One region of the Sporosarcina sp. CAU 1771 genome, then DNA from elsewhere that is predicted to be linked to it. Evidence: riboswitches for the same ligand, from Rfam matches in the RefSeq annotation. Region 1 holds a riboswitch; the other holds the start of a gene.

Region 1 (4,218 bases):
TTCGAATGACGAGCAATCCTTAACTGCAGGTCTTCGTGGACCAACACTTATAGAGGATTTTTATTTCCGAGAGAAAATTACACATTTCGATCATGAACGCATTCCGGAGCGGGTTGTACATGCAAGGGGATACGCAGCCCATGGGGAATTTGAGTTGTATGAATCAATGAGTGAATATACGACAGCAAAATTCTTACAAAAGCCAGGTACTAAGATTCCGCTTTTCACAAGATTTTCAAACGTTGTTGGAAGTAGGGGTTCGGCTGACACTGTGCGAGATGTTCGAGGATTTGCGGTAAAGTTTTATACAGAGGAAGGGAATTATGATTTAGTCGGAAATAATATACCTGTTTTCTTCATCCAGGACGCTTTAAAATTTCCTGATTTAGTCCATGCAATTCAACCTGAACCAAATAATGAAATTCCACAAGCATCATCTGCTCATGATACATTCTGGGATTTTATCGCCAACAATCAAGAATCAGCGCATATGATCATGTGGCTTATGTCGGACCGCTCAATTCCGAGAAGTTGGCGGATGATGGATGGTTTTGGTGTACACACGTTTCGCTTTGTGAATAAAGAGGGCAAAGCAAGATTTGTTAAGTTTCATTGGAAGCCTACACTGGGGGTGCATTCGTTAGTTTGGGATGAAGCACAGAAAGTTTCAGGGAAAGATCCGGACTTCCAGCGACGGGATTTATGGAATTCAATAGAAAATGGAAACTTTCCTGTATGGGAATTAGGCGTTCAAATGATTGAAGAAGCAGATGAGTTTATGTTCGATTTTGATGTGCTTGACGCAACAAAACTTTGGCCCGAAGAGATTGTCCCTGTAAAAATAATTGGTAAAATGACATTAAATCGAAATGTTGATAATGTTTTTGCGGAAACAGAGCAAGTGGCTTTCCATCCAGGAAATATTGTTCCGGGAATTGATTTCACAAATGACCCATTGCTTCAAGGAAGATTGTTTTCCTATTTAGATACACAACTTATAAGGCTAGGTGGCCCCAATTTTACTGAAATTCCAATTAATCGGGCAGTGTGTCCGATTCATAACAATCAACGCAATGGATACGGAAGACAAAGGATTGATGTAGGTCAAGTAAGCTATCATAAAAATTCATTAGCAAATAATACTCCTGCTACATCAAGTGCGAAAGAAGGTGGCTTTGTCCACTACCAGGAAAAAGTAGAGGGGCGTGTAATTCAGCAGCGAAGTGAGTCGTTCAAAGACTTTTTTTCGCAAGCCCGCCTATTCTGGAATAGTATGTCACCTCCTGAAAAAGAGCATATTGTCTCAGCATTCACTTTTGAGGTTGGTAAAGTAACTAGTCAATCGGTTAAACAACAAGTTGTGGATATGTTAGCACGGATAGACCAACGCATGGCAATTACTGTCGCAAAGGAAGTTGGTGTACAACGACCGACAGAGCCACAGTCGTTAGTAACTGCCTCCTCGCCAGCACTTAGTCAATCTGATACGATTAGCCTTCCGAACACATTAACGGTAGCTGTGTTGATTGGTAATGGGTTTAACGGCGCCGAAGTGTTGGATGCTGTTCAAACATTTTTAAACGCAGGAGTTGTTGTCAAAATAGTGGGCGAAAGACTAGGAACCATTAGAAGTACTGATAATTATCAAGTTGTGGTAAACGAAACGTTTCTTACAACAGATCCAGTCCTATTCGATTCACTTTATGTTGTAGGTGGAAAATCTAGTAATCCAATGAAGTTTTCGAGAGATATTACTTATTATATTAATGAAGCATTTAAGCATTATAAACCGATTGGATTTGCAACGAGTGGTATGCAATATCTTGAAAAGTCCCAGGCAGAAGAAGGGCCGGGCATCATTCTAACTAAAAATGACGCCAATTTCGGTACGCAGATGGTGAACGCCATTGCTCAGCAACGATTTTGGAATCGAGATATTTATTGACACGCCTAGAAAGGTAAAGACTCTATCTAATTGACATTATATTTAAGAGTAGTATAATTAATTCAAAATTGAATAGCTCTTATCAAGAGAAGCTAAGGGATATGGCCCATTGAAGCTTCAGCAACCTCTGAGTTTATCAGGAAGGTGCTACCTCCACCAAGATTCTTTATCTTGAGAGATAAGAAATGAGAACTTACACTCAATCCTCTTTTCTTTCATCATTAGAAAAGAGGATTTTTAATATTATTATTATTCATCATTTTTCCAGTAAAGAAAGGAAGAGATACAATGCCGATTAATATCCCAAAACAATTACCAGCTAGCGAACTGTTAAAAGCAGAGAAAATATTTGTGATGGATCAAGAGCGTGCAACTGCTCAAGATATCCGTCCGCTGAATATTATTATTTTAAATCTAATGCCTGAAAAGGAAAGAACGGAATTACAGCTTCTAAGGTTGCTTGGAAACACTCCGTTACAAGTAAATGTCACTTTTTTAAATATGGCAACCCATGAATCAAAAAATGTAAGTAAATCCCATTTGGATAACTTTTATAACACATTTGATGAAATTAAACATCAGCGTTTTGACGGAATGATAATTACGGGTGCACCGATTGAACATTTACAATTTGAAGACGTGAATTATTGGGGAGAACTACAAGGTATAATGGATTGGACCACGACCAATGTCACTTCTATATTACATATTTGTTGGGGTGCACAAGCTGCGTTGTATCATCATTATGGAATTGGGAAGCATGATTTACCTAAGAAATGCTTTGGTGTTTTCAACCATAGAGTTTTCGACCCGACCGTTGAACTTGTTCGGGGATTTAATGATGAATTTAATGCACCGCATTCTCGCTATACATCTGTTTCGATTAAAGAAATAGAGAATGATCCACGTTTAACACTGCTTGCCGTCTCTGAAGATGCTGGAGCATTTATTATTTTGTCAAATGACGCGAAGCATATAATGATTACGGGACATTTTGAATACGATGCAGGAACACTCGGTGAAGAATATTCACGTGATATGAATAAAGGTGTCGAAGTAGACTTGCCTGAAAATTACTTTCCGAATGACGATTCGACTAAAGAGCCTATGAATACATGGCGATCACATACGCATCTGCTATTTTCTAACTGGCTAAATTATTATGTTTATCAAGAAACTCCATATGAATGGAGCTAATATAATCTTTGTATAGAAGTTTTTGATACCGGCAAAGTAAACTCTGTATTCGAATCATAATTTTTGACTATACAAAGAAATACGGATGCAATTGAGAGGGAAGTTTAGATGCAACAAGAATTTAAAGGAAATATCCCTAAACGAATGACTGGAATTATATTGGTATTAATTGCAGCTGTAATGTGGGGAGTTTCTGGTACGGTGGCTCAGTTTCTTTTTGAGAAAAAGGAATTTAGCTCTGAATGGTTAGTTGTCAGTCGGTTACTTATAGCTGGAGTAGTCATGTTAGTGATTACGCGGGCTAGAGGAGAGAAAAGGATTTGGGATGTGTGGAAGCATAAGCACGATGCTTTCAGTATGGTTTTATTTAGTATATTTGGCATGTTAACGGTGCAATATACTTTTTTTGCAGCGATTCAACATTCAAATGCAGCAACTGCTACAATTCTTCAATACTTAGCGCCTGTTCTGATTGTATGTTATTCAGCAATACGAATTAAGAAGTTGCCTTCTAAAATTGAGGTTTTCGCGGTTGTATTGGCGTTAATTGGTACTTTCTTACTCGTTACAAAAGGCAGCATTTATAGTTTGTCAATATCAAAACTAGCTTTATTTTGGGGGATTGCTTCTGCATTCTCACTCGCCTTTTATACATTGCATCCTTTACAACTTCTTGCAAGATGGGGTTCAGGTATTGTTGTAGGTTGGGGCATGTTGGTGGGGGGGATTGCGTTTAGTTTTGTACATCCACCCTGGAAGTTTGAAGGCCAATGGGACATGCAGTCATTCAGTGCAGTGGTGTTTATTATTATTTTCGGAACGCTCATAGCTTTCTTTTTCTTTTTGGAAAGTTTAAAACATATAAAGGCTGCCGAGGCAAGTTTACTTGCTTGTGTAGAACCGCTTTCTGCAGCATTCTTAGCAGTTGTTTGGCTACAAGTTGCATTTGGAATAATTGAGTGGATTGGAACGGCATGTATATTATCTACAATTTTGATTTTATCACTTAGTAAACAGAAGAAAATACTTTATAAGGAAGAAGTCTAGCAAAATAGAGCTAGACTTTTTTGAATTGG
Region 2 (4,218 bases), on a different contig from region 1:
CAACGGGGATTGGGCTATATTTGTTCTCGTATCGTTGTGTGTTGCTCCCGTATCGCCTTGGTTTATTCCCGCAACGACGGATTTATTCCCGTAACGCACTGGTTTGCTCCCGCAACGCGAATTAAAATAAAACATGGAACCGGCAAGGGGTTCCATGTTTAGTCACTTAACACATTACAATTATTTGAGAGGGGGTCGTTTGTGCCGGGATACTTCGAGTCGTTGCGCCGTAAACAACGGTCAAATAACGGTTTGCAGGATTTCGATTAAAGGATTGACCGTTTTCCAATACAATTTGTGTTTCCGCAGAGATGTTTAGGCGTAAGCTACCATCACTACTCAGCAATTGATTGTTAAAATAGTCTACCTTTACGTTTTGCATAGGAGAACTAATCGCCATCACAACGGCTTGGTATTGTGGCGGATAAATCATTGGGACCGGAACATCCGCGTCGTAAAATCCAATTACAGGATCACCTACAAAAATCATCTCGTGATCTACAAAATAGGTATTCGGCCCAACTACGAAATTTACAATGCTGTCAACCCCGTTATTCACTTCAAACAATTTATAACATCCACCATTTTCATCGCTTGGAGTAACCCAGAAATCACTTATGCTTGTTACGGTGCCGCTAAAAGATTGAAAATTCATAGAGTATCTTCCTCCTTTTGAAAAAAATGAATTCATTAAAGATAGAATATGCATCGAAAAAGCATCTTGCTAACTGACTGCTTTCATTAATTAATAAAAGCGTAGCATACCTCAAATGAATATAGAGTAAAAGCAAAACTGAATACTTTCCTTTTATATAGTTTAGAGGTAAACTATATATAGGTTATTAATTCAAAAGGAGATGACAGTAATGAGTAGGTTACAAGACAAAGTAGTAATTATTACAGGCGGTGCAGGTGGAATTGGGAGTGGAATGGCGAAGGCAATGGTGAAAGAAGGAGCCATTGTTGCAATTGTAGACGTAAACGAAGAAACTGGATTGGCGATGGAGAAAGAATTACAAGAAATCTCTCCTAAATCGATGTTCATCCAAGCAAACTTAATGGATCACCAAAATTTAGGCAAGGTTATTACAAAAGTTGTTGATAAGTACGGAAAACTAGATGTGCTTGTAAACAACGCTCATGCGTCGAAGCAATTGACGATTGAGGAGACAACGCAGGCTGATTTAGATCTTTCATTTGGTACTGGGTTTTATCCAACGTTTTATTTAATGCAGGCGGCACTTCCTTACTTAAAAGAATCTAAAGGGAACGTTATTAACTTCGCGTCCGGAGCAGGAATAAATGGGGACCAAACACAAGGCGCATACGCAGCGGCGAAAGAAGCGATTCGTGGTATTTCAAGAGTTGCAGCGAATGAGTGGGGTAAGTTCGGCATTAATGTAAACTTAATTAGTCCGATTGCCAACACTCCGGGTGTTCAAGCATGGGCGAAAGCGCAACCAGAATATTATGAGCAAGTTAAAAACAAAATTCCACTTGGTCGTTTCGGTGATGTTGAAGAAGATATCGGTCGAGTTGCTGTATTTTTAGCTTCTGAAGATTCTAAGTACATTACTGGTCAAACGATTATGGTTGACGGTGGATCGACAATGCTTCGCTAATCAACAAATTTCACCGGGGGGATTCTATTGGAGAGAAAAGATTTATTTAAATTAATTCGAGCAATCGAACAGATGAATAATGAAAATATAAAGCAATTCACGAAACGATTTCAACATCCTCTAGGCATCTCTCCGATTTTGGTGTTAAGCGATTTACGTACGAAGGGGCCTCAAAGACAAGCAGAGTTAGCGGAATCCCATGGGTATACAAGAGGCGCGATGACTAGCATTGCGGATCGACTTGTTAAACTAGGATTTGTGGAACGGTTGTATGATGAAGCGGATCGCCGAACGGTTCAACTTTCAATAACACGCGCTGGCGAAGAAGCGTTAAAAGAAGCGCAAGCGATTGGCGATGAAGTGTTTGTGCACCTATTTAAAAATTTGAGTGAAGACGAAATTGCTCAGTATTTGAAAATTCAAGAGAAAATCGTTCATAGCTTAAATTAAGAAATCGTCCTTCGGCTTCATTTGACAGAATGGTTCTTGAGTGATAAATTGTTTAGTAACTGAACTGAATACTCTTTTCTTATTAAGAGAGATGGAGGGAATTGGCCCTACGAAGTCTCAGCAACCTGCCAGCCGGTAAGGTGCTACGTCCAACAGGGAAACCTGAACGATGAGGAGAATTTTTTTTGAAACTCTTCTCTCTTATGGGAGGAGTTTTTTGTTTGGAAAAAATTTCAGGAGGGTTTTTATATGACAAAATTACAAGAGCTTTACACAGAACAAAAGGAATTGAAAGAACGGAAAGCAACGAGCACAGCAGGAGCGATGCAGAGACATCAGCAGTTAGCGAATGTACAGCGAGAAATCGATTATTATGAACAAGGGGATTCAATTTCGAAAGCATATATCCAAGAAAAAGTGGATGAAATCAGTACCATACAAAAAGAAATCGACTTATTAACAGGGACCTTAACTGAGAAAAAACGAATTCTTAATGAAGTTGTTTTTGGAGGGCATATTTCCCTTTAATAAATTCCATAAAAGGGATAGTAAAAGTAATGAATATCAGATGTGCTAATTCTCTCTTGCTGAGCGATTAAGCTGATTCTGTTTCTTCATTGGCACCGATAGTACATTGTGTAAGTTCAAGTTCGGGATTGTGACCTAACTTATTGACTGCACTTCGTTGAATCGGTGTTTTTGCGTTTAAGTGAATAAATTTATTAATTATTATAAAAAGGGAACATTTGTAATGTATCCATCGTATGGTTACTGAGTGATGATAAATCAAAGTGTACGAATCGCTTTTCTGTTTCTAATCGTACCCCAAAAAATAAGTTTGGCCACTACTGTAATTCCTGCAATAGAATAGAATCGTTTAAGAGTGTTGAAGGTGGATAGTATATGGGAAGAATTATACTTGCGGTTATACTAACAGTGTTGGGTGGTATTTTTGCGAGCTTCTTGGAACCACCAGTATTTGCAAATAGCATTCCACTTGCCATTATGGGAGGGTTTATTTTAGCAGAGATTCAGCGAAACAAAGATAAGTAGAAATAGCTTATTGGAATGTCGATGATTCGAATTTACGGAGCACGGATTTCTTGTGAGCAGGTTGATGTCTAATGGACGATAAATTTGTTAACAAAGATTGGATTGGTTATATGTTCAAGAGAAAGATTATTTATATCGCTGTTGGATTTACAGTGTTCCTCTATTTTATTTACGTTCAAAATAATTCGATCGTGACGAGTCATACGGTCATACGTTCAGAAAAACTTCCTGCTAATTTTGACCAATACAAAATTGTTCATCTTTCCGATTTGCATAACAAAAGTTTCGGAAAAGGTCAGCAAGTACTGGTACGAAAAGTGAACAAGCTGCAACCGGATATCATCGTCTTTACTGGAGATTTAATTGATTCGAAACGATCTGGGGATGAAGCGAGTCTTCTTTTAATGAAAAAATTGACTGCTACTGCGCCTGTCTATTATGTTCCGGGAAACAATGAATGGTGGTCTGGATCGTATGGTTCTCTGGAGAAAAAATTAGAGCAACTCGGGGTACAGGTTTTGAGGAATTCATCGATAGCTCTAGAAAAAGAAGGGGATAAGGTATATATTGTAGGTATTGACGACCCCACTTATGGGGATAAAGATATGTCGGAACTCGAGATCATAGAGGAAGAAATCAGGTCCGCATCAGAAGGACTTGGAGAAGACGATTTCACTTTATTGCTTTCACATCGCCCTGAAATGCTTCCACTCTATGCAGCGTCTAATTTCGATGTTGTTTTTTCCGGACATGCGCACGGTGGACAGGTTCGACTACCATTTGTAGGAGGTCTAGTCGCACCGAACCAAGGACTATTCCCAAAGTATACTGAGGGGAAGCACGAGATGGACAATACAGTGATGATGATTAGTAGGGGACTCGGGAACAGTATTATTCCAGTACGATTATTCAATCGTCCCGAGATTGTAAGTGTTACGCTCGAACAAGGCGATCATTAAGGTACTACGAATTAAGGAGGAAAAACAGATGTCCGTTCAAACGATTACACCAGAACAATTATATGAAAAATTGAATCGAGAGGAAAAAGTTGTCTTAGTGGATGTGCGTTCTGAAGAAAAGTACGACCAATTCC

What was found. Region 1 has a riboswitch for S-adenosylmethionine ahead of metA (homoserine O-acetyltransferase MetA). Riboswitches for the same ligand answer to the same signal wherever they lie in the genome.
Region 2: it holds a riboswitch for S-adenosylmethionine, as region 1 does, so the genes downstream of both, ACXYMX_RS14840 (hypothetical protein) here and metA (homoserine O-acetyltransferase MetA) in region 1, are expected to answer to the same signal.

Annotation. Positions count from the first base shown of each region.
Region 1 covers NZ_JBTLRN010000007.1:100,947-105,164, reverse strand. The annotation lists gene ACXYMX_RS07765 (catalase) at 1-1,945, shown strand, start outside; SAM riboswitch class I at 2,022-2,130, shown strand; gene metA (homoserine O-acetyltransferase MetA) at 2,234-3,142, shown strand; gene ACXYMX_RS07755 (DMT family transporter) at 3,251-4,189, shown strand.
Region 2 covers NZ_JBTLRN010000029.1:4,933-9,150, reverse strand. The annotation lists gene ACXYMX_RS14855 (hypothetical protein) at 167-655, opposite strand; gene ACXYMX_RS14850 (SDR family NAD(P)-dependent oxidoreductase) at 867-1,622, shown strand; gene ACXYMX_RS14845 (MarR family winged helix-turn-helix transcriptional regulator) at 1,650-2,072, shown strand; SAM riboswitch class I at 2,149-2,248, shown strand; gene ACXYMX_RS14840 (hypothetical protein) at 2,322-2,600, shown strand; gene ACXYMX_RS14835 (hypothetical protein) at 2,976-3,125, shown strand; gene ACXYMX_RS14830 (metallophosphoesterase) at 3,197-4,084, shown strand; gene ACXYMX_RS14825 (rhodanese-like domain-containing protein) at 4,113-4,218, shown strand, end outside.